2 regions of the Micromonospora salmantinae genome follow, and region 2 is predicted to be linked to the other one. Evidence: riboswitches for the same ligand, from Rfam matches in the RefSeq annotation. Region 2 holds a riboswitch; the other holds the start of a gene.
What was found. Region 2 has a riboswitch for thiamine pyrophosphate ahead of thiE (thiamine phosphate synthase). Riboswitches for the same ligand answer to the same signal wherever they lie in the genome.

Region 1 (7,723 bases), on a different contig from region 2:
AAGGACGTCGGCGCGGGTGAAGTGCTGGTGGCGGGCGACGGTACGGGGTGTGCCGGCGTCGAAGCCACGCGCGTCCATCGCCACCGCCAGCCTGGTGCCTCGGCGGATCGCCCCCACCAGCAGCGCGAACGCGGTGGAGGCGAAGAGCCGCAGCTTCGCCACCGGATTGCGTCCCGCGTCGACGCCCCGGGCGCGTCGAGCCATGCTGATCATCTGCCACTCCTGACCGAGCAGGGGCACCAGCCGGAACGCGGCCAGCGCCCCGATGGCGAACCGGGCCGGCGCCTTCGCGTTCTGGATCAACGCGTCGGCCAGGTCGGTGGGGTCGGTGGTCGCGAAGACGATCACACCGGGCAGGGCCACCGCGAACACCCGCAGGACCAGACCGAGCGCGGTGAGCAGGACGCCGGTGCTCACCAGCACCGGTCCCACGTCCAGCAGGACCCGACCGGACCGGTCGGCGGCGAACAGCACCAGGGTGACCAGGATGCCGGCGGCACTGAGCAGCAGTGGCCAGGCCCGCCGGGCCAGCACCCGGTAGCGGATGCCGAACAGCGGCAGGACGGCCAGTTCGAGGGCGATGGCGATCGCCGGGGCCACCGGGTCCAGGGTCGCCAGCAGGGTGAACGAGAAGACCAGTGCGGCGGCGACCTTCGCCACCGGGTTGCGGCGGGCCAACGGCGCGTCCGGCGCGGCGACCGGCTCGATGCTGATCATCGGTGGTCGTCCGGTGCACGGTGCAGGGTGACGGTGCGGTCGGCGAGCGCGGCGACGAAGTCCGCGTCGTGGGTGACAGTGACCACGCCGTGCCCGGCGTCGCGCAGGTCGGCGAAGAGGTCGACCAGCTCCCGCCAGGTCCGCCGGTCCTGACCGAAGGTGGGTTCGTCGCAGATCAGCAGGCGTGGCGCGGTGGCCAGGGCGGTCGCCACGCTCAGCCGTCGCGCCTCGCCGCCGGAGAGGGTGTACGGGTTGGCGGCGGCGAGCCGGGCCAGCCGCAGCCGGTCCAGCAGCCCGGCCACTGTCTCCTTGACGGCGGCCTCGGGTTGACCGGTGCGGCGCGGGCCGAGCGCCAGCTCGTCGAAGACCGTACTGGTGACGAACTGGTGCTCCGGATCCTGGAAGACCGACCCGATTCGTCGGGCCAGCGCGGGCGCCCGCCACCGGTGCGGGGGAGTGCGGTGGTCCGCGCCGGCCAACTCGGCGGACGCGGTGACCCGCCCGCTGCCGGGCCGGAGCAGACCGCCGAGCAGCAACGCGAGGGTGGACTTGCCGGCGCCGTTGGGTCCGCGTACGGCGAGTGCCTCACCGGCGCGTACCGCCAGGTCGGTGGAGCCCAGCCGGGGTGGCAGGCCGAGCCGGTCGGCGGTGAGCAACAGATCCCCGGGGCCGGCGGTGGCCGGCCGGGGCGCGATGGGGTGGCCGGGCACCCAGACCCCCTCGGCGGCCAGGGCGGCGCCGTGGGCGGCGAAGACCGCCTCTGGTGTGCCGTCCGCGCGGACGCCGCCACCCGGTTCCAGGACGACCACCCGGTCGACCAGTGGCAGTGCCTCGGCGACCCGGTGCTCGACCAGGATCAGCGTGGTGTCGGCGTCCAGCGCCCCGGCCACCGCGTGTCGGACCAGTTCGGCCCCGGCCGGGTCGAGGTTGGCGGTCGGCTCGTCGAGCAGCAGCAGGGCGGGGCGCAGGGCCAGGGCGCCGGCCAGGGCGAGGCGTTGCTGCTCGCCGCCGGAGAGCGCCGCGGTGTGGCGGTCGCGGGGGTACGGGAAGCCGACCCGGTGCAGCGCCTCGTCCACCCGGGGCCAGATCTCGTCGGCCGGCACTCCCCGGTTCTCCAGCCCGAACGCGACGTCGTCGCCGCAGCGCGCCATCACCAGTTGGGTCTCCGGATCCTGGAAGACGATGCCGACCCGTTCCCGCCCCTTGCGTGGGTCGAGCCCGTCGATCTCGACGGTGCCCTCCTGCTCGCCGGAGTCCTCGGGGAGCAGCCCGGCCAACGCGCTGAGCAAAGTGCTCTTGCCAGCCCCGGAGGGCCCAAGAAGCAGAACCCGCTCCCCAGCCTCGACTCGCAGGTCAACCCCGCGCACGGCCCAGGCACGCCGCCCAGCGTGCCGCCACCCGAACCCCCGCAGCAGTACCCCGCCCACCAACCCACCCCTCCAGGCTGCGCGCCCGCCTATCCCCGGTGATCAAGAGGTTTGCGTCAGGAAATCGCCTTCCGTTGACGCAAACCTCTTGATCAACATCGTCGACCAGGGGGTTAGATCAGGGCTCGGTCTCGGCCTGCTGGGAAGCGGTCCAGGACGCCGGTGTTGGCCAGGGCGTTCGTCAGCAGCCAGCCGCCCAGGCCGGCGATCAGTGTGGCGCTGACGATGGTGAGCAGCGCGTACGGGATGCGGTAGTCGGTCAGCGCGTAGTCGACGTTCCAGACGAAGAAGTCGAACAACGCGGCGCTGAGGCCGGTCAGTGCGCCCGCGAACACAGCGGTCGGCAGCCGGAACGACCGGTACCGGAAGGCGGCGAAGGCCAGCTCGGCGCCGATGCCCTGCACGATGCCCTGCGGGATGACCGTGCCGGCCCACTGGCTGCCCAGCAGCGCGGACAGGACCGCGGCCACGGTCTCGCAGTAGAGCGCGGCGCCGGGCTTGCGGATGACCAGCCCACCGATCACCGCCGGCATCAGCCAGACGCCGTAGAGCAGCGTCTGCGCCGGCGGGAAGAAGGCGAACGCGCCCTCGGTGGCGCTCCAGACCAGGCCCCAGGCCCAGAAGATGACGCCGAAGGCGACAGCGATCACCGAGGCGACCACGATGTCGATGGTGCGCCAACGGTGTGTGTCGGTGGTGGATGTCATGTGTTGCTCCCAGTTCGTGAGTGCGAACCAGGAGAAGACGCACGCCGCGTCCGGTGGCACCGGACTGCGGCGCGGCTGGAGGTCGACCGAACTCCCTGCGCTGGCATTACCCAGATCAGGTTCGAGGGTCTGCGGGCGTGCCCGCACTCTCAGCGCTGTGCGCTCCCCTGTCGGATATGAAGTTGTCTCGCTGACGCTAACACCGACCAGGGGCGCGGGCCCAGCAGGGCACCCGCCTGACCTGCGGGAGCGACCGGCGCACCGCCGGCTGGGTACGCTTCCGATCATGCGGGTTGACGCGCGAGGCTTCACGTTCGAGGTGACCGTCGGCGGTCCGACGGACGGCGTACCCGTCCTGCTGCTGCACGGTTTTCCACAGCACAGCGGCGAGTGGGACGACGTGGTGCCGGCGCTGCACGCGGGTGGGCTGCGCACGTACGCGCTGGACCAGCGCGGCTACTCACCCGGTGCCCGGCCCACGGCGGTGGCCGACTACCGGATCCCCGAACTCGTCACCGACGTGGTGGCGGTGCTCGACGCGCTCGGGCTGGACGCCGTGCACCTGGTCGGCCACGACTGGGGCGCCGTCGTGGCCTGGGCGGTTGCCGCCCGGTACCCCGAGCGGGTCCACACGCTGACCGCGGTGTCCGTACCGCATCCGGCGGCCATGGCGCACGCCCTGAGCACCGACGCCCAACAGAAGGCCCGCTCGTCGTACATCGCGCTGTTCCGCAAGCCCGACAAGGCGGAGAAGGTGCTGCTGGCGTGGCACGCCACCGCGTTGCGCAAGCTGCTCGGCGGGGTGGGCGACACGTCCCGGGTGAACCGGTACGCCGACCCGATGCGGGAGCCGGGTGTGCTCACGGCCGCGCTGAACTGGTACCGGGCGATGTCCCGCGCCGACCTGGCCGGCGTCGGCCCGGTCGCGGTGCCCACCACGTACGTCTGGAGTGACCGGGACGTCGCCATCGGCCGGACCGCCGCCGAGGCGTGCGCGCAGAACGTCACAGGCGACTACCGCTTCGTGCAGCTGCCCGGGGTGAGTCACTGGATCCCGGACGCGGCGCCGGCCCCGCTCGCCGAGGCGATCCTGGCCCGAGCCGGCGGGACGGCCTGAGCCGTGCGGGTCCGCGAGGGAGAGCCAACGTGACGACGGACGCCAGCGGGCCGGGCAGCCGTCGCTCGATCGCCGCGCAGCTGCGCGTGCTGGGCGTACGCCCCGGCGCGACGCTGCTGGTGCACGCCGCGCTGCGTCCGCTGGGCTTCGTCAGCGGCGGCCCGCACGCGATGGTGCTCGCCCTGCGCGACGCGCTCGGCCCCGACGGCACGATCGTCGTGCCCACCCACACGCCCGACAACAGTGACCCCGCGCAGTGGCGCAACCCGCCGGTGCCGGCGGGCTGGTGGCCGCTGATCCGCTCGGAGATGCCGGGCTTCGACCCGGTGATCACGCCGAGCCGGTTCATGGGTGCGCTCGCCGAGACGGTCCGCGGTTGGCCCGGCGCGCTGCGCAGCGCCCATCCGCAGGTGTCGTTCGCCGCGCTCGGGCCGGCCGCCGAGCAGGTGGTCGCCGGGCACACCCTGGCCGACTCCCTTGGCGAGGGCTCCCCGCTGGCTCGCCTCTACGACCTGGACGCCGACGTGTTGCTGCTCGGCGTGGACCACTCGGTGAGCACCTCGCTGCACCTGGCCGAGTACCGCTGCCCCGGCTCGCCGCGGGAGCGGCTCGGTGCCGCAGTGCGTACCGCCGACGGGGGTCGGGAGTGGGTGTGGTGGCAGGACGTACGACTCGACGCGGACGACTTCGCCGCGTTGGGCGAGGACCTGGAGGCCACCGGCGCGGTACGCACCGCACCGGTCGGCACCGGGACCGGCAGGTTGATGCGCCAGCGGGCGGCGGTCGACTTCGCGGTTCGCTGGCTGGCCCGTAATCGAACGACGGAGGACGCATGACGGTGAGTGCCGAGGACTACCTGGCCGTGGTGACCGAGACGATCGGCCGGGTGGCCGCCAGTCAGCGGGAGGCGGTGGGGCGGGCCGCCGACCTGATCGCCGAGGCCGTCCGAGCCGACGGCGTGGTGCACGCGTTCGGCACCGGGCACTCGGAGGCCCTCGCCATGGAGATCGCCGGACGGGCTGGCGGTCTGGTGCCGACCAACCGGATCGCGCTACGCGACCTGGTGCTGCTCGGCGGCGAACCGGCCGACCGGCTCGGGCCGCTGCTGGAACGGGACCCGGCCGTCGCGCACCGCCTCTACGAGCTGGCCCCGGTGCGTCCCACCGACGTCTTCGTGCTCGCCTCGAACTCCGGGGTCAACGGCGCCATGGTGGAGTTCGCCACGCTGGTGAAGGAACACGGTCATGGGCTGGTGGCGATCACCTCGGCGCAGCACTCCGGCCGGATGACCTCCCGGCACCCGTCCGGGCGCAAGCTGAGCGACCTCGCCGACGTGGTGCTCGACAACGGCGCGCCGTACGGCGACGCGACGTTGCCCCTGCCCGGTGGCGGCGCCGTCGGCGCGGTCTCCTCGATCACCGCGGCGCTGCTGGCGCAGCAGGTGACAGTGGAGGTGGTGGCGCGGTTGCTGGCGGCGGGGGAGCGGCCCCCCGTCTACCTGTCGGCGAACATCCCGGACGGCGACGCGCACAACAACGAGCTGGAAGCTCGGTACGCGGGGCGGATCCGACGCGGGTCCTGACCCGGTGCTGGCGGCCGACTTGCGTCGCCGAGATGAACGGCAGATGTCGTGAACCTGTTTCGCGCTCGGCCGGGTGGGGCATTGGCGTTGCTGCCGGCGGCCAGGACCGCCGGCAGTAGCGTCTCACCGGAGGTAGCGCGTGTCCAAGGAGACCGAGAAGCAGCGCTGGCAGCGCAACTTCGCCGACCTGCTGCAGGAGTTGCGGGTCGCCCAGACCGGCGTGCAGATTCTCTTCGCCTTCCTGCTCACCCTGCCGTTCAGTAACGGGTTCACCGAGACCACGGAGTTCCAGCGCGACGTCTACATCGTGGCGTTGCTCGCGGCGGCCGCCGCCACCGCGATGATCATCTCGCCGGTGGCGTTCCACCGGGCGCTGTTCCGGCAGGGGCGCAAGCCGGAGTTGGTCCGCTTCGCCCACCGGATGGCCAGCGGCGGTCTCGCCTTCATGCTGATCGCGATGGTCAGCGCGGTGCTGCTGATCACCGACTTCGTGCTGGACCGGCCGATCGCCTTCGTGCTCAGCGCCCTGACCGGGCTCTGGTTCCTCACCTTCTGGATGCTGCTGCCGTTCGCCCGGCGCAACTGGGGTGAGGACGAGATCGACGACGAGGACGACGACCCGGACACGATCAACAGCCGCTGATCGCGCCGATCTTCACGCAGCGCTACCCCTGGGTAACAACCGGGGGTAGCGTGGCGGTAGTCGCGCACGTCGACGCAGCCGCACCGAGCTTCGAGGGGGCAGCCGTGACCACGACGCAGAATGGCCGACCGGCACCGGACGGCCCCGACTCCGAAACCACCGCCGGTGCCGCCGCGCCGCTGCCCGCAGAAGCCGGGCAGGTCACCGAGAAGGAGGCCCGGCAGGTCGCCGAGGCCGCCCGCGAATCCACCTGGGACCGACCCAGCTTCGGCAAGGAGTTGTTCCTCGGCCGGTTCCGGCTCGACCTGATCGACCCGTGGCCCCGATCCGATCCGGACGACGTGGCTCGGGCGGAGGAGTTCCTTGGTCGGTTCCGCGCCTTCCTGGCCTCCGAGGTGGACGGCGCGGCCATCGAGCGGGACGGGTCCATACCCGACTCGGTCTTCCACGGCCTGGCCGACCTCGGCGCGTTCGGCATGAAGATCGACCGGAAGTACGGCGGGCTCGGGCTGAGCAACCTGCACTACTGCCGGGCGCTCATGCTGGCCGGCTCGGTGAGCCCGGCCATCGGCGCGCTGCTCTCGGCACACCAGTCGATCGGCGTGCCGCAGCCCCTGAAGATGTTCGGCACCGCCGAGCAGAAGCAACGCTTCCTGCCCCGGCTCGCCGCCGGCGAGGTGTCCGCGTTCCTGCTCACCGAGCCCGACGTCGGCTCCGACCCGGCCCGGCTGGCCACCATCGCCGAACCGACCGAGGACGGCACGGGTTACCGGCTCAACGGTGTGAAGCTCTGGGCCACCAACGGCATCGTGGCCACCCTGCTGGTGGTGATGGCCCGGGTGCCGGCCACGGAGGGACGTCGGGGCGGGATCACCGCGTTCGTGGTGGACGGCGACAGCCCCGGCATCACCGTCGAGCGGCGCAACGAGTTCGTCGGCCTGCGCGGCCTGGAGAACAGCCTGACCCGGTTCCACGACGTGATCGTCCCCGCCGAGAACGTCATCGGCGGTGAGGGCAAGGGGCTGAAGATCGCCCTGACCACTCTGAACACCGGCCGGCTCTCACTGCCGGCCATGTGCGTGGGCGCCGGCAAGTGGGCGCTGAACGTGGCCCGGGGGTGGGCCGCCGACCGGGTCCAGTGGGGACGACCGGTGGGCGAGCACGAGGCGGTCGCGCAGAAGCTCTCCTTCATCGCCGCCACCACGTACGGCATGGAGACCATGCTCGACCTCTGCTGCCTGCTCGCCGACGACGACCGCAACGACATCCGGATCGAGGCGGCGCTGGTCAAGCTGTACGCCAGCGAGATGGCCTGGAAGATCGCCGACGAGCTGATCCAGATCCGGGGCGGGCGCGGCTACGAGACGGCCGACTCACTGGCCGCCCGCGGCGAACGCCCGGCCGCCGTCGAGCAGATGCTGCGCGACCTGCGGATCAACCGGATTTTCGAGGGCTCCACCGAGATCATGCACCTGCTGATCGCGCGGGAGGCGGTCGACGCCCACCTGTCGGTGGCCGGCGACATCATCG
Region 2 (13,188 bases):
CGACCTTCTCCAACGCCTGGTAGATCGGCACCGTTCCGATCGGCACCGGCGAGTTCCGCACGATCGCCTCACGGGTCTCGTGGATCCGCTTGCCCGTGGACAGGTCCATCACGGTGTCCGCGCCCCAGCGGGTGGCCCAGGTCAGCTTCTCCACCTCCTCCGCGACCGACGAGCTGACCGCCGAGGTGCCGATGTTGGCGTTCACCTTGACCAGGAACGCCTTACCGATGATCGCCGGCTCGCACTCCGGGTGGTTGACGTTGAGTGGGAGCACCGCCCGACCGGCGGCGATCTCGGCCCGCACGAGTTCCGGTTCGACGTTCTCCCGGATCGCCACGAACTCCATCTCCGGCGTCACCACACCGGCCCGCGCGTACGCGAGCTGGGTGGGCCGACGACCGTCCACCCCGGCGAGTGGCGTGCCCGCACCCCGCACCGGGGCCACGTCACCCCGCTCGGCGATCCACGGCCCGCGCAGCGGCGGCAGCCCCACCTCCGGGTCCGAACCAGGACCGGACGTGTCGTAGAGCCGCACCGGCGGCAGGTCCCCGGTCAGCCCCACCTCCGCGAACGGCACCCGGACATCCGGCCGCGAACCCTCGACGTACACCTTGCCTCGTGCGTGCATGACAGCCTCCCTGGTGATCAAGCGGACCAGCCGAAGTGGTTCAGCGGCCCACGTCCCGCGCCCAGCTCCCAGCCCCGCGCGCCGGTCAGCGCACGGAGCACGTACTCCTTGGCGGCCCCCACGGCGGCCGGCACCGGGTCACCCATACCGAGCCGCACCGCGATCGCCGCCGAGAACGAGCACCCGGTGCCGTGGGTGTGCCGGGTGGTCACCCGGGGTGCGCGCAACACTGTGGTGACTCCGCCGCCGTGCAGCACGTCGACCGCCTCGCCCCCGTCCAGGTCACCGCCCGTGACCACCACGAACTCCGGGCCACCGGCCACCAGGGCCTCGGCGGCCACGACCATCGCGGCCACGTCGTCCACCGGGCGTCCGGTGATCGCCGCGGCCTCCGCGCAGTTCGGGGTCGCCACAGTGGCGTACGGCAGCAGCCGCTCCACCGCACCCACCACGCCGAGCCGGTGACCGCTCGTGGCGACGAGCACCGGGTCGACGACGAGTTGAGGCAGCCGGCCGTCCCGGGCGGCCTCGGCCACCACGTCCGCGATCGCCGGGGTGCCGAGCATCCCGGTCTTCACGGCGCACACTGTGAAATCCGTGAGCACGCTTTCCAGCTGCTCGATGACAGTGCGCGGGGGCAGCGGCAACACCGCGTCGACACCCCGGGTGTTCTGCGCGGTGACCGCCGTGAGGACGCTGGTGCCGTACGCGCCCAGCGCGGCGAAGACCTTGAGGTCGGCCTGGATGCCTGCGCCGCCGCCGGAGTCCGAGCCGGCGATGGTCAGCAGTGTTCGCGGGGTCATTTTCCCTCGTCTTTGGTTGCGGTTGAGGACCTGGGTGACCCCGTGCCGGGTTTTGAGAGCTTGGGGGTGACCGCCTTTTTGAAGGCGCTGGTCAGACTCGTCGCTGTCTCGGTGGGATCCGTGGCCCGCATAATCCCGCCGAGCACCGCTACCCCGACGGCTCCCGCCTTGACGCAGGCGGTTACCTGTTCTGGTGTCTCGACTCCGCCGAGGGCGAGCAGGGGTACCGGGCTGGCGCGGACCAGGCTGCCCAGCCCCGCAACACCAAATGGTGGGCCGTAGCCCGGTTTTGTCTTTGTGGGCCAGATTGGGGAGATGGTGGCGTAGTGCTCGGTGGTCAGGCGGTTCAGCTCGGTTGCGTCGTGGCAGGAGCGGCCGACCAGAGGGTGGGTCGGTGGCGGGTACGGGCCGGCGGCGGGCAGGTGCACGGCGTCGCCGCCAAGCGGGTCGGGGCCGGCCACGATGAGGGTTCCGCCGACGTCGGCGAGGATCGCGCGCAGGTCGGCGGCGAGGGCGGCGCGTTCGGCGCGGGGCAGGTCCTTCTCCCGCAGCACCACCCAGCGCACTCCCCCGGCAACGGCTCCCGCGATAACCCGCTCAAGCCCCCGGGAAGCGGCCAGCCGATCGGTCAGGACGACAACCCCCGACGGGATCTTGGAAAGAACAGGCCCCTCCAGGGGCAGATTGCTTCCAAGATCCGTGGGCGGCACCAAGCCGGTCACAGCTCGGGTCTTCCCTCGTCGGGGGTGGAGGCGAGCGCGTGGAAGCGGCGCTCGATCCGGCCGGCCTGGGCCGCCAGCCGGCCCGCCTCCACCGCGTACCGCATCGCGGTGGCCATCGCCACCGGGTCGGCCGCCCGGGTGACAGCGCTCGCCAGCAGCACCCCGTCACAGCCCAGCTCCATGGCCAGCGCCGCGTCGGACGCGGTGCCGATGCCGGCGTCGAGGATCACCGGCACGTCCACACCCTGCCGGATGAGTCGAATGTGGTGCGGGTTGCCGATGCCGAGCCCCGAGCCGATCGGGGAGCCGGCCGGCATCACCGCGGCGCAGCCCACATCGGCGAGGCGGCGGGCGAGCACCGGGTCGTCGCTGGTGTACGGCAGCACCGTGAAGCCGTCGGCGACCAACTCCTCGGCGGCGCGGAGCAGCTCCACCCCGTCGGGCAGCAGCGTCCGCTCGTCGCCGATCACCTCCAGCTTGACCCAGTCGGTGTCGAACGCGTCCCGGGCCAACCGGGCCACCTTTGTCGCCTCGGTGGCGGTGTGGCAGCCGGCGGTGTTCGGCAGCAGGCGTACGCCGCACCGGTCCAGCAGTTCCAGCAGCCCACCGGTGGAGCCCGGCGCCGTGCCCACCCGGCGCAGCGCCAGGGTGACCAGCTCGGTGCCGGACGCCCGGATCGCCTGCTCCAGGACGTGCAGGTTCACGGCGCCGCCGGTGCCGAGGATCAGCCGTGAGGTGAAGGTCTCTCCACCCAGTTCGAACGGCACGCCGCTCACCCGCCCTGCGCCGCGGTGAGCACCTCGACCCGGTCACCGTCGCGCAGTGCCCGGGCCGGCCAGCCGGTCCGGGGCACCACCTCGCCGTTGACAGCGACCGCCACCCCACGTGGGTGCGGCACGATGTCGCGGACCAGGTCCGCCACTGACGCGCCGGCGGCGACGCTGCGCCCGGCCCCGTTCACCGTCAACTCCACAGGTCCCCCTCCATCGTCGGTTCAGGTCCGCCCGACGCGGCCACCGCGGCACCGCCGAAGCGGTCGGCCCGGAAGGGCGCGAGCAGCGGGTCGGGTACGCCGCCGAGCACCAGGTCGGCGATCAGGTCGGCGGTGATCGGGGTGAGCACGATGCCGTGCCGGTGGTGCCCGGTGGCGGCCAGGACGTCCGGTCGGTCGGGCAGCGGCCCGAGGATCGGCGCGTTGTCCGGGGTGCCCGGGCGTAGCCCGGCGACCGCCTCGACCAGGTCGTACTCGGCCAGCTCGGGCAGCAGGTCGACCCCGGCGCGCAGCAGCCGTTGCACAGCGCCGGCGGTGACAGTGGTGTCCGAGCGCTCCTCGACAGTCGCGCCGAGCACTACCTCACCGTCGGCGCGGGGCACCAGGTAGACGTGCTCGCCGTCGGCGTACCCCCGGATCACGTGCCGGAAGCCCGGCGCGACGCCGTCGGGCGCGCGCAGCCGGAGGATCTGGCCCTTCACCGGCCGCACCGGCAGGCCGGTGAGCGCGGCGGCCCCGCAGCCGGCGGCGACAACGGTTACCGGTGCGTCCACATCGGACAAACTCCGGACCGGCTGCGGCACGAGCGCCGCGCCGGCCCGCTGCGCGGCCGTGCGCAGCGCCGGCACCAGCAGCCGGGGGTCGACCTGATGGTCGGTGGGCGCGAGCGCGCCGCCGCGCACCCGTGGGGCGAGCGCCGGTTCGCGGTCGCGCAGCTCGCTGGGGCGCAGCGGCGTCACGGGCAGGCCCAACCCCTGCTGGTACGCCCACAGCCGGCGCGCCTCGGCCAGGTCGTCGCCGGTGAGCCCGACCATCAGGGTGCCATCGGTCCGGTAGCCGATCTCGGCTCCGGTCGTCTCGGTCAACTCGGCGGCGAACGCCGGCCAGCGGGCGGCGGACGCCAGCAGCAACCCGGTCAGCTGCCGCTCGCCGAAGTACGCCTCGGCGACCGGGGAGAGCATGCCGGCTGCCACCGCCGACGCCCCCGAGCCGGGCGCCGGATCGTGCACCACCACCCGCAGCCCGCGCGCGGCGCAACGCCAGGCGATCGCCAGCCCGATCGGCCCCGCACCCACCACTGCCACGTCCGGCCGGACCCGGTCGCTCGACGGCGGTGACGGGAACCGGCCGGTCAGCACGTCAGGGCCTCGATCAGCTCGGCGGTTGCCCGTGCCGGGTCGGCGGCGGCGGAGACGGCACCGACCACCGCCACCCCGTACGCCCCGGCGGCCCGCAGCGCCGGCACCCGGGCGGCGGTCACTCCGCCGATCGCGATGACCGGGACGTCGACGGCGTCGACGACGGCGCGTACCCCGGCGGGCCCGATGGGGTCCGGCAGGCCGGTCTTGGTGCTGGTGGTGTGACACGGCCCGACGCCCAGGTAGCTGGCGCCCGCCGCGACGGCCTCGCGCGCCGGGCCCGGCGCGCGAGCGGTGGCGCCCAGTACACCGGTGGGGCCGAGCACCCGGCGGGCGGCGGCGACCGGCAGGTCGTCGGCGCCGACGTGCCCACCGGCGGCGCCCACCGCCAGCGCCACGTGCAACCGGTCGTTGACCAGGCAGGTCGCCCGGTACGACGCGCAGAGCGCGAGCACCCGCCGGGTCAGGTCGTACGCCTCGCGGTCGGTGGCGGAATCCTCGACCCGGACCTGCACCACCAGATCGGCGTGGGCCACTGTGAGGGCGGCGCGAACCACGGCGAGTGGGTCGCGACCCGGTCGGGTGTCGGTGATGAGATGCAATCGCCCCAGGGACGGCACGGCAACGCTCCTCCCTGCGCCGGCATTACCCGGATCAGGTTCGACGGTCGGGGGCTGTCAGCCCCCCTCTCAGCCCGGTACACCGGGCTCCCGTGGGTTACTTGCGTGTCACCGTACGACAGATCCGCCGGCCTGCCAAGGCGCGGGGTCGGCGGTGGCCGGCCGGCGGGCCGCGTCAAAACGAGCGAGATCCAATGGGGCACTTCATACGGTCCTGTTCGGAATGTCGCCCCCCGTTGCAGAACCGTTACCCGTCCGCATCTTGCCCGACATCGAGCCAGCCGAATTAATTTGTTCAGCGATTCGACAAAATGTCGGTGGGGGCACCCTGACACGGTGTGACCACCGGCTCCATCAGGGACGGCCTTCGGCGAGCCGACTCCCGCGAGCTCTGTCACTACGACACAGGAGGCGGCGTGTCCCGTTCTCGTCGTGCCCGCTTACCCATCACCGCAACCCTGATCTCCCTGGCCATGGCCTCGACCACCCTGTTCGGCGCGCCCGCGCAGGCGGCCGCCCAGGTTCCCCCACGGGATGCGAAAGCCGCAGCCCCGGTCAGCCAGGTGGCGCCGAAGGCGCCAAAGGCCGCGGCCGATCCCTTCTCCGTCCTCGTCTTCTCCAAGACCGCCGGCTTCCGGCACGACTCCATCCCCACCGGCGTCGCCGCCATCCAGCAGCTCGGCGTCGACAACGGATTCACCGTGGACAACTCCGAGGACGGCGCCGCATTCAACGACGCCAACCTGGCGAAGTACAAGGCGGTGATCTGGCTCTCCACCACCGGCGACGTGCTCAACGCCGACCAGCAGGCGGCGTTCGAGCGCTACGTGAAGGCCGGCGGCGGCTACGTCGGCATCCACGCCGCGTCGGACACCGAGTACAGCTGGGCCTGGTACGGCGACCTGGTCGGCGCGTACTTCGCCAACCACCCGCAGAACCAGCAGGCCACTGTCAAGGTGGAGGACCACGCCCACCCGTCCACGGCCGGGTTGCCGGACCGGTGGTCCCGCTTCGACGAGTGGTACAACTACCAGACCAACCCCCGGCCGGACGTGCACGTGCTGGCCAGCCTGGACGAGAAGAGCTACACCGCCGGTGCCGGCGCGATGGGTGCGGACCACCCGATCGCCTGGTGTCAGGACTACGACGGTGGCCGCTCCTGGTACACCGGCGGCGGGCACACCCGGGAGTCGTACGCCGAGCCCGAGTTCCTCTCCCACCTGCTCGGCGGCATCCGCACCGCGGCCGGCGTCGAGAACGCCGACTGCGGCGCCTCGAAGACCTCGAACTTCGAGAAGGTCACGCTGGACAGCAACACCAGCAACCCGATGGAGCTGGACGTCGCCCCCGACGGGCGGGTCTTCTACATCGAGCGCGACGGTCGCGTGCAAATCGTGAAGCCGGACACCGGCAACACCGTCACCGCCGTCGACCTGGACGTCTTCACCGGTAACGAGGACGGTCTCATCGGCATCCGGCTCGACCCGGACTTCGCCACCAACAACTGGGTGTACCTGTACTACGCCCCGAACGACGGGGTCACCCGCAACCTGCTGTCCCGGTTCACGGTGACCGGCGACACCATCGACCTGGCCAGCGAGAAGCAGGTGCTGCGGGTCGACACGCAGCGCAACACCTGCTGCCACGCCGGCGGCAGCATGGCCTTCGACGGCGACGGCAACCTGTACCTGGCCACCGGTGACAACACCAACCCGTTCGAGTCGAACTCGTACACGCCGATCGACGAGCGGGCAGGGCGCCAGGACTACGACGCGCAGCGCACCTCCGGCAACACCAACGACCTGCGCGGCAAGGTGATCCGGATCCACCCGGAGGACGACGGGACGTACACCGTTCCGGCGGGCAACCTCTTCGCGGCGGGCACCGAGAAGACCCGTCCCGAGATCTACGCGATGGGCTTCCGCAACCCGTTCCGGATCGGCACCGACCCGAAGACCAACACGCTGTACGTCGCGGACTACGGACCGGACGCCAACGCGGACAACCCGAACCGGGGCCCCCGCGGTCTGGTCGAGTGGAACGTCGTCACCCCGGGCAACTACGGCTGGCCGTACTGCACGGGCACGAACGAGGCGTACAACGACTACACGTTCCCGTCCGGCCCGAGCGGTCCGAAGTTCGACTGCGCCGCCCCGGTGAACAACTCGCCAAACAACACGGGCCTGACCAACCTCCCGCCGGTGGTCCCGGCGACCGTCGACTACGGGTACGCCGGTGACGCGCGTTACCCGGAGATCGGTGGCGGCGGCGCCCCGATGGGCGGCCCGGTCTACCGCTACGACGCCGACCTGAACTCGAACCGCAAGTGGCCGGCGTACTACGACGGCAAGGCTCTGCTCGGCGAGTGGAACCAGAACAAGATGTACACCATGCAGCTGACCCCCGACGGCAAGTCGTTGGTGGACATCAACCAGCTGCTCACCGGCATGAGCATGGTCCGGCCGATGGACTTCGAGTTCGGCCCGGACGGGGCGCTGTACCTGATCGAGTGGGGCAGCGGCTTCGGCGGCAACAACGACAACTCGGGCGTCTACCGGATCGACTACACCGCCGGTGACCGCGCCCCGATCGCCGCGGCGTCCGCCAACCCGACCTCGGGTCCGGCGCCGTTGACGGTGACCTTCTCCAGCGCCGGCTCCCGGGACCCGGACGGTGGCACGCTCACCTACGCCTGGACGTTCGGCGACGGGCAGACCTCGACCGAGGCCAACCCGACCCACACGTACGCCACGGCGGGCAACTACACCGCCCAGCTCACCGTCACCAACCCCAAGGGCCGGACCGCGGTGGCCAACGTGCCGGTCACCGTGGGCAACACCGCCCCGACGGTCTCCATCGAGTTCCCACCGGACGGCGGTTTCTTCAACTGGGGTGACCAGGTCCGCTACTCGATCAAGGTGACCGACCCCGAGGACGGGCAGATCGACTGTGACCGGGTGCAGCTTCAGGTGCTGCTCGGTCACGACGAGCACGCCCACCCGCTGGAGCAGCACACCGGCTGCACCGGCACCGTCCAGACGTCGCTCGCCTCCGGGCACGGCGCCGAGGCGAACGTCTTCGCGGTCTTCGAGGCGACCTACACCGACGAGGGTGGTGCCGGCGGCGCCGGTGCCCTGACCGGTCGGCAGATCGAGGTTCTGCAGCCGAAGCAGAAGCAGGCCGAGTACTTCACCGCCACCGGGCGTGCCCCGGTGAGCACCGGCGGTGGAGACCCCGGCGTGCAGCGGGAGGCCGGCGCCGACACCGCCGGTGGCGGCCAGAGCATCGCGTTCATCGAGGACGGTGACTGGTGGTCGGTCGCCCCGGCGGACCTGACAAACATCACCGAGATCCGGTTCCGGGCCGCCTCCGCCGCCGCTGGTGGTCGGATCGAGGTGCGCGCGGGTGCCGTTGACGGACCGGTGGTCGCCACGGCCGTCGTACCGTCGACCGGCGCGTGGCAGACGTACACGGACGTGAGCGCACCGGTCACCGGCGCTGCGAGCGGCTCGCTGTACTTCCTGGCCCGCGATCCGAACGGCGGAACGGGTTCGCTGTTCAACGTCAACTGGATGGACTTCGTCGGCCGCGGTGTCACCGAGAACGGGCCGCCGGTGGTCAGCGCCACTGCCACCCCGGCCACCGGCACCGCACCGGTCACCGTCGCCTTCGACGGCACGGCCACCGACGCCGAGGGCGACACCCCGTTGACGTACGCCTGGGACTTCGGTGACGGAGGCTCGGCGACCACACTGGACGCCAGCCACACCTACACCAGCCCGGGCACCTTCACGGCCACCCTCACGGTGACCGACAGCAAGGGCGCCAAGTCGTACGCCACAGTGCCGGTGCGGGTCGACGCGCCGGACACGTCCTGCTTCGGGGCGCGTTCGGACGACTTCAACGGCAACAGCCTCGACAAGGAGCGCTGGACCAGCGTCGTCCGGGAGAACCAGCTCTACTCGCTCAGTGGCGGTGCCCTGCGGCTGCCCACCGGCGTGGGTGACCTCTACGGCGCTCGCAACGACGCCACCAACCTGGTGCTCCAGGCGGCCCCGACCGGCGCGTGGGAGATGACCACCAAGGTCACCCTGCCGGTGACGGCCAACTACCAGCAGGCCGGCCTGCTGGTGTACGGCGACGACGACAACTACGCCAAGCTGGACCTGCTGTACAACGGCAGCCGGGCGGTGGAGTTCATCCGGGAGACGGCCGGCACGCCGCGCAACGAGGCCGACGACAGGACCGCCGCACCGGCGGGTGACACCGTGTACCTGCGGATCACCAGCGACGGGACGAACCTGACCGCGGCCGTCTCGGCCGACGGGCAGACCTTCACCCCGGTCGGCCGTTCGGCCGCGCTCGAGGGCATCACCAACCCGCGGATCGGGGTCTTCGCGCTCAACGGAGGCACCGAGGCGCCGGTTGTCGACGCCGCGTTCGACTCGTTCCAGGTCACGCCGGACGCTCCGGCCGGCCCGGTCGACCCGTCGGACGAGTTCACCGGCAGCACGCTGGACAAGTGCCGGTGGGACGCCATCATGCGGGAGGACCCGAGCGGTTACCGGGTCACCGATGGCGCGCTGCGGATCGACGTGCCCAACGGTGACATCTACGGCACCGACAACACCGGGCCGAAGAACTTCATCCTCCAGACCGCGCCGTCCGGCGACTGGACCCTGGAGACGAAGGTCGACGGCAGCCTGCTGAACGAGCAGTACCAGCAGGCCGGTCTGCTCGTGCAGGCGGACGACGACAACTACCTGAAGCTCGACTTCATCGCGGACAACCAGGCCGGCCAGGCGGTGACGCGGCGGATCGAGTTCCGCAGCGAGATCGCCGGGGTGGTCCAGAACCCGCAGCCCGAGGCGGGCAACCTGACCTCGGCGGTGTGGCACCTGCGGCTGGCCCGCACGGGCGACACGTTCACCGCGTCGTACTCGGCCGACGGGACGACCTGGACCGCGTTGGAGACGCTGACCAACAGCGCGGTCGGGGCAACCCCGAAGGTCGGGTTGTTCACCCTCGGCGCCAACCAGACGGCGTCGAAGACCGCCTCGTTCGACTACTTCCGGCTCAGCACGGAGGTGGCCGACGAGACGGCGCCGGTGACCACCTCGGCGGTTTCCGGCACCCCGACCGACGGGTGGCACACCGGGCCGGTGACGATCACGCTCTCCGGTGCCGACGAGGCCGGCGGTAGCGGGCTCGCCGGCACGGAGTACCAGCTGGACGGGGCCACCACCTGGACGGCGTACACCGCTCCGGTGGCGGTCAGCGGGGACGGCGAGCACGAACTCCGGTTCCGCTCGACGGACAAGGCCGGCAATGTGGAGGCGACCAAGACCGTCTCGGTCAAGATCGACGCCACCGCGCCGGTGACCTCGGCGACGTTCGCTCCGGCTAACGACGCCGGTTGGCACGACGGGACGATCCCGGTCGTGCTGGCCGCCACCGACGCCGGTTCCGGCGTCAAGACGGTGGAGTGGTCGCTGGACGGTGGCGCGTGGGCGCCGTACTCGACGCCGATCGAGGTGACCGGTGACGGGCAGCACGAGCTGCTGTTCCGTTCGGCGGACAAGGCGGGCAACGTCGAGACGCTGAAGTCGGCGGTGCTGCGCATCGACGGCACCAAGCCGACGCTGCTGGTGTCCGGGCTGGCCGACGGTCAGCTCTACGGCGACAGCCAGGACGTCCGGGTGGCCTGGCAGGCCGTTGACCCGACCTCGGGCATCGCGAGCGTGGTCGGTCAGCTCGACGGCCAGGCGTACACCAGTGGCACTCTGCAGGCCATGTACGACCTGTCGCTCGGCCTGCACGAGCTGACCGTGACCGCTACCGACAAGGCGGGCAACAAGACCACCTCGACGGTCCGGTTCTTCGTCACCACCTCGTTCCGGGACATGCAGAGTCTGCTGGACCGGTTCAAGGCGACGGGGCGGCTCTCGACCAAGGCGCACAAGCAGCTGTCGAACAAGCTCGACGCTGTTCGCGCGTCCGAGGCGGCCGGCGACGACAAGGCTGCCGTCCGGCAGCTGACCGCGTTCCGGACGCTCGCCAGCGACGCCACGCTGGTGCCCGAGGCGGAGGTCCGGGACGTCCTGATCCGGGACGCCGACGCCATGATCGTTCGGCTCGGCGGCGCGGCCAGCAAGGCCGGGGTCAAGGCCAACGGCGGCGACTCGGTCAAGGGCACCGGGCGGCTCGGTGGCGATGCCACCCGGCTGGCACCCGGTCGTCAGCTCTGATCCGACGAGGCCCCTCCCCGGCGCTGCGGCGTCGGGGAGGGGCCTCCCTCATCGGTAGGGAGGAGATGTCCGTGACGGGTATCCGCAAGGTGCTGGCCGCCGTGTTCGTCGGACTGGCCCTGACCCTGTCCGCCGCCGCCCCGGCGGCGCAGGCTGCTCAGGCCGCCCCGGCGGCGCAGGCCGACAAGCTCAAACTCACCGTGGCCGGCGACGGGGCTCAGGGCGTCACCATCCAGGCCACCTACGCCGATGGCCGCCGGCTGGAGCAGGTGGTGCGGTTGGTCCTCACCGCCACCGGCCCGGACGGGCAGCGGGTCGGGCCGGTGCAGCTCGAACCGCAGCCCGAGGGGCACGGTTTCTACAGCAGCGGCCCGGTGCTCTCCACCGGCACGTGGAAGGTGTCAGTGAACTCCCCCGCTCCACTTCAGAGCAAGGCCACCGCCACGGTCCAGGCGAAGGCGGCGCAATCACCGCCGGCGCCCGCGCCGGTCGCGGTGACCAAGCCGGTGGACGGCGGGTCGGGCACCGGTTGGTGGCCGTTCGCGGCGGCCGGTCTCGTGCTCGTCGCCGCGGCGATGGGGGTGGCCATGCTCTTCGGCCGCCGCCGCACCGACTGACCAGACAGCGTTCAACGACCGGGCCGGGCCGCGACGAGCGGCCCGGCCCGATCTCGTTCGACTCAAAGGACGGCGCGCAGCGCCGCCAGATCGTCGTCGCTGGGCTCCCAGACGCCGGCCGCGGCGTTGGCCCGCACCTGCTCGGGCGTGGTGGCACCGGCGATCACCGAGGTCACCGCCGGCTGGGCGGCCAGGCCGCCGATCGCCACCTGGAGCATCGTCAGACCCCGCTCGGCCGCGTACGCCTCGATCGCCTCGATGGTGTCCCAGTCGGCAGCGGCGAGCCGCTCCGCGTACCGGCCACCGCCGGAGAGCCGGCTGCCGGCCGGCGGCTGAGCCTCGCGCTTGTACTTGCCGGTGAGCAGGCCGTTGGCGAGCGGGAAGAACGGCAGCATGCCGAGGCCGAACCGCTCGCACGCCGGGATCACCTCGGCCTCCACCGAGCGCTCCACCAGGCTGTAGTGGTTCTGGGCGCTGATGAAGCGGGACCGCCCGTTGGACGAGGCGACCCAGTCCGCGTCGGCGATCTGCCAGCCGGTGAAGTTGGAGTTGCCCAGGTAGCGCACCTTGCCGTCGCGGACCAGGTCGTCCAGGGCGGCGAGGGTCTCGTCGATCGGGGTGCCCGGGTCGGGCTCGTGCATCTGGTACAGGTCGATGTGGTCGGTGCCGAGCCGGCGCAGCGACGCCTCCACCGCGCGGGCGATGTAGCGCCGCGCACCTCGCGCACCGTAGTCCGGCCCGTTGAGGCCGTTCATGTCCATGCCGAACTTGGTGGCCACCACCACGTCGTCCCGGCGCCCCTTGAGCGCCTGCCCGAGCAGCTCCTCGGAGCTGCCCTGCGGCTCGCCGTAGATGTCGGCGGTGTCGAAGAGGGTGATCCCGGCGTCCAGGGCGGCGTCCACCACCGCCCGGGTGCCGTCGAGGTCGAGCTTGCGGCCGAAGTTGTTGCAGCCGATCCCGACCACGGACACCACGAGCCCGGAGTCGCCCAGCCGGCGATAGGTCATCTGAGTCACGAGATCACCCTATGCCGGCCGGACGCACCGCCGCCGGGGACCGATCACCCGACGTCCCAGACCGGTTCCGGGGTCTCCACCACCTCGCTGTCGCCTCGGAACAGCACGAACCGGTCGAACGAGCGGGTGAACCAGCGATCGTGGGTGACCGCGATAACCGTCCCCGCGAAGGCGTTCAGGCCCGCTTCGAGCGCTTCCGCGCTGGCCAGGTCGAGGTTGTCGGTGGGCTCGTCGAGCAGCAGCAGGGTCGCCCCGGACAGCTCCAACAGCAGCACCAGGAACCGGGCCTGCTGCCCGCCGGAAAGCGTGCCGAAGCGCTGGTCGCCCTGCGCGGCCAGCTCGTAGCGACTGAGCACACCCATCGCCGCGTGCCGGTCCATCCCGGTGCGGTGCTCGTCGCCCCG

Region 1: it holds a riboswitch for thiamine pyrophosphate, as region 2 does, so the genes downstream of both, PSH03_RS22655 (ECF transporter S component) here and thiE (thiamine phosphate synthase) in region 2, are expected to answer to the same signal.

Annotation. Positions count from the first base shown of each region.
Region 1 is NZ_JAKKFG010000034.1:612-8,334, reverse strand. It holds gene PSH03_RS22665 (energy-coupling factor transporter transmembrane component T family protein) at 1-717, opposite strand, end outside; gene PSH03_RS22660 (ABC transporter ATP-binding protein) at 714-2,144, opposite strand; gene PSH03_RS22655 (ECF transporter S component) at 2,258-2,851, opposite strand; TPP riboswitch at 2,926-3,030, opposite strand; gene PSH03_RS22650 (alpha/beta fold hydrolase) at 3,138-3,968, shown strand; gene PSH03_RS22645 (AAC(3) family N-acetyltransferase) at 3,998-4,804, shown strand; gene PSH03_RS22640 (sugar isomerase domain-containing protein) at 4,801-5,550, shown strand; gene PSH03_RS22635 (DUF6328 family protein) at 5,690-6,193, shown strand; gene PSH03_RS22630 (acyl-CoA dehydrogenase family protein) at 6,298-7,723, shown strand, end outside.
Region 2 is NZ_JAKKFG010000012.1:299,794-312,981, reverse strand. It holds gene thiC (phosphomethylpyrimidine synthase ThiC) at 1-628, opposite strand, end outside; gene thiD (bifunctional hydroxymethylpyrimidine kinase/phosphomethylpyrimidine kinase) at 646-1,431, opposite strand; gene PSH03_RS12040 (thiamine phosphate synthase) at 1,428-2,084, opposite strand; gene PSH03_RS12035 (thiazole synthase) at 2,150-2,929, opposite strand; gene thiS (sulfur carrier protein ThiS) at 2,926-3,126, opposite strand; gene thiO (glycine oxidase ThiO) at 3,117-4,283, opposite strand; gene thiE (thiamine phosphate synthase) at 4,277-4,903, opposite strand; TPP riboswitch at 4,898-5,007, opposite strand; gene PSH03_RS12015 (ThuA domain-containing protein) at 5,320-11,151, shown strand; gene PSH03_RS12010 (hypothetical protein) at 11,223-11,768, shown strand; gene PSH03_RS12005 (aldo/keto reductase) at 11,831-12,775, opposite strand; gene PSH03_RS12000 (ABC-F family ATP-binding cassette domain-containing protein) at 12,829-13,188, opposite strand, start outside.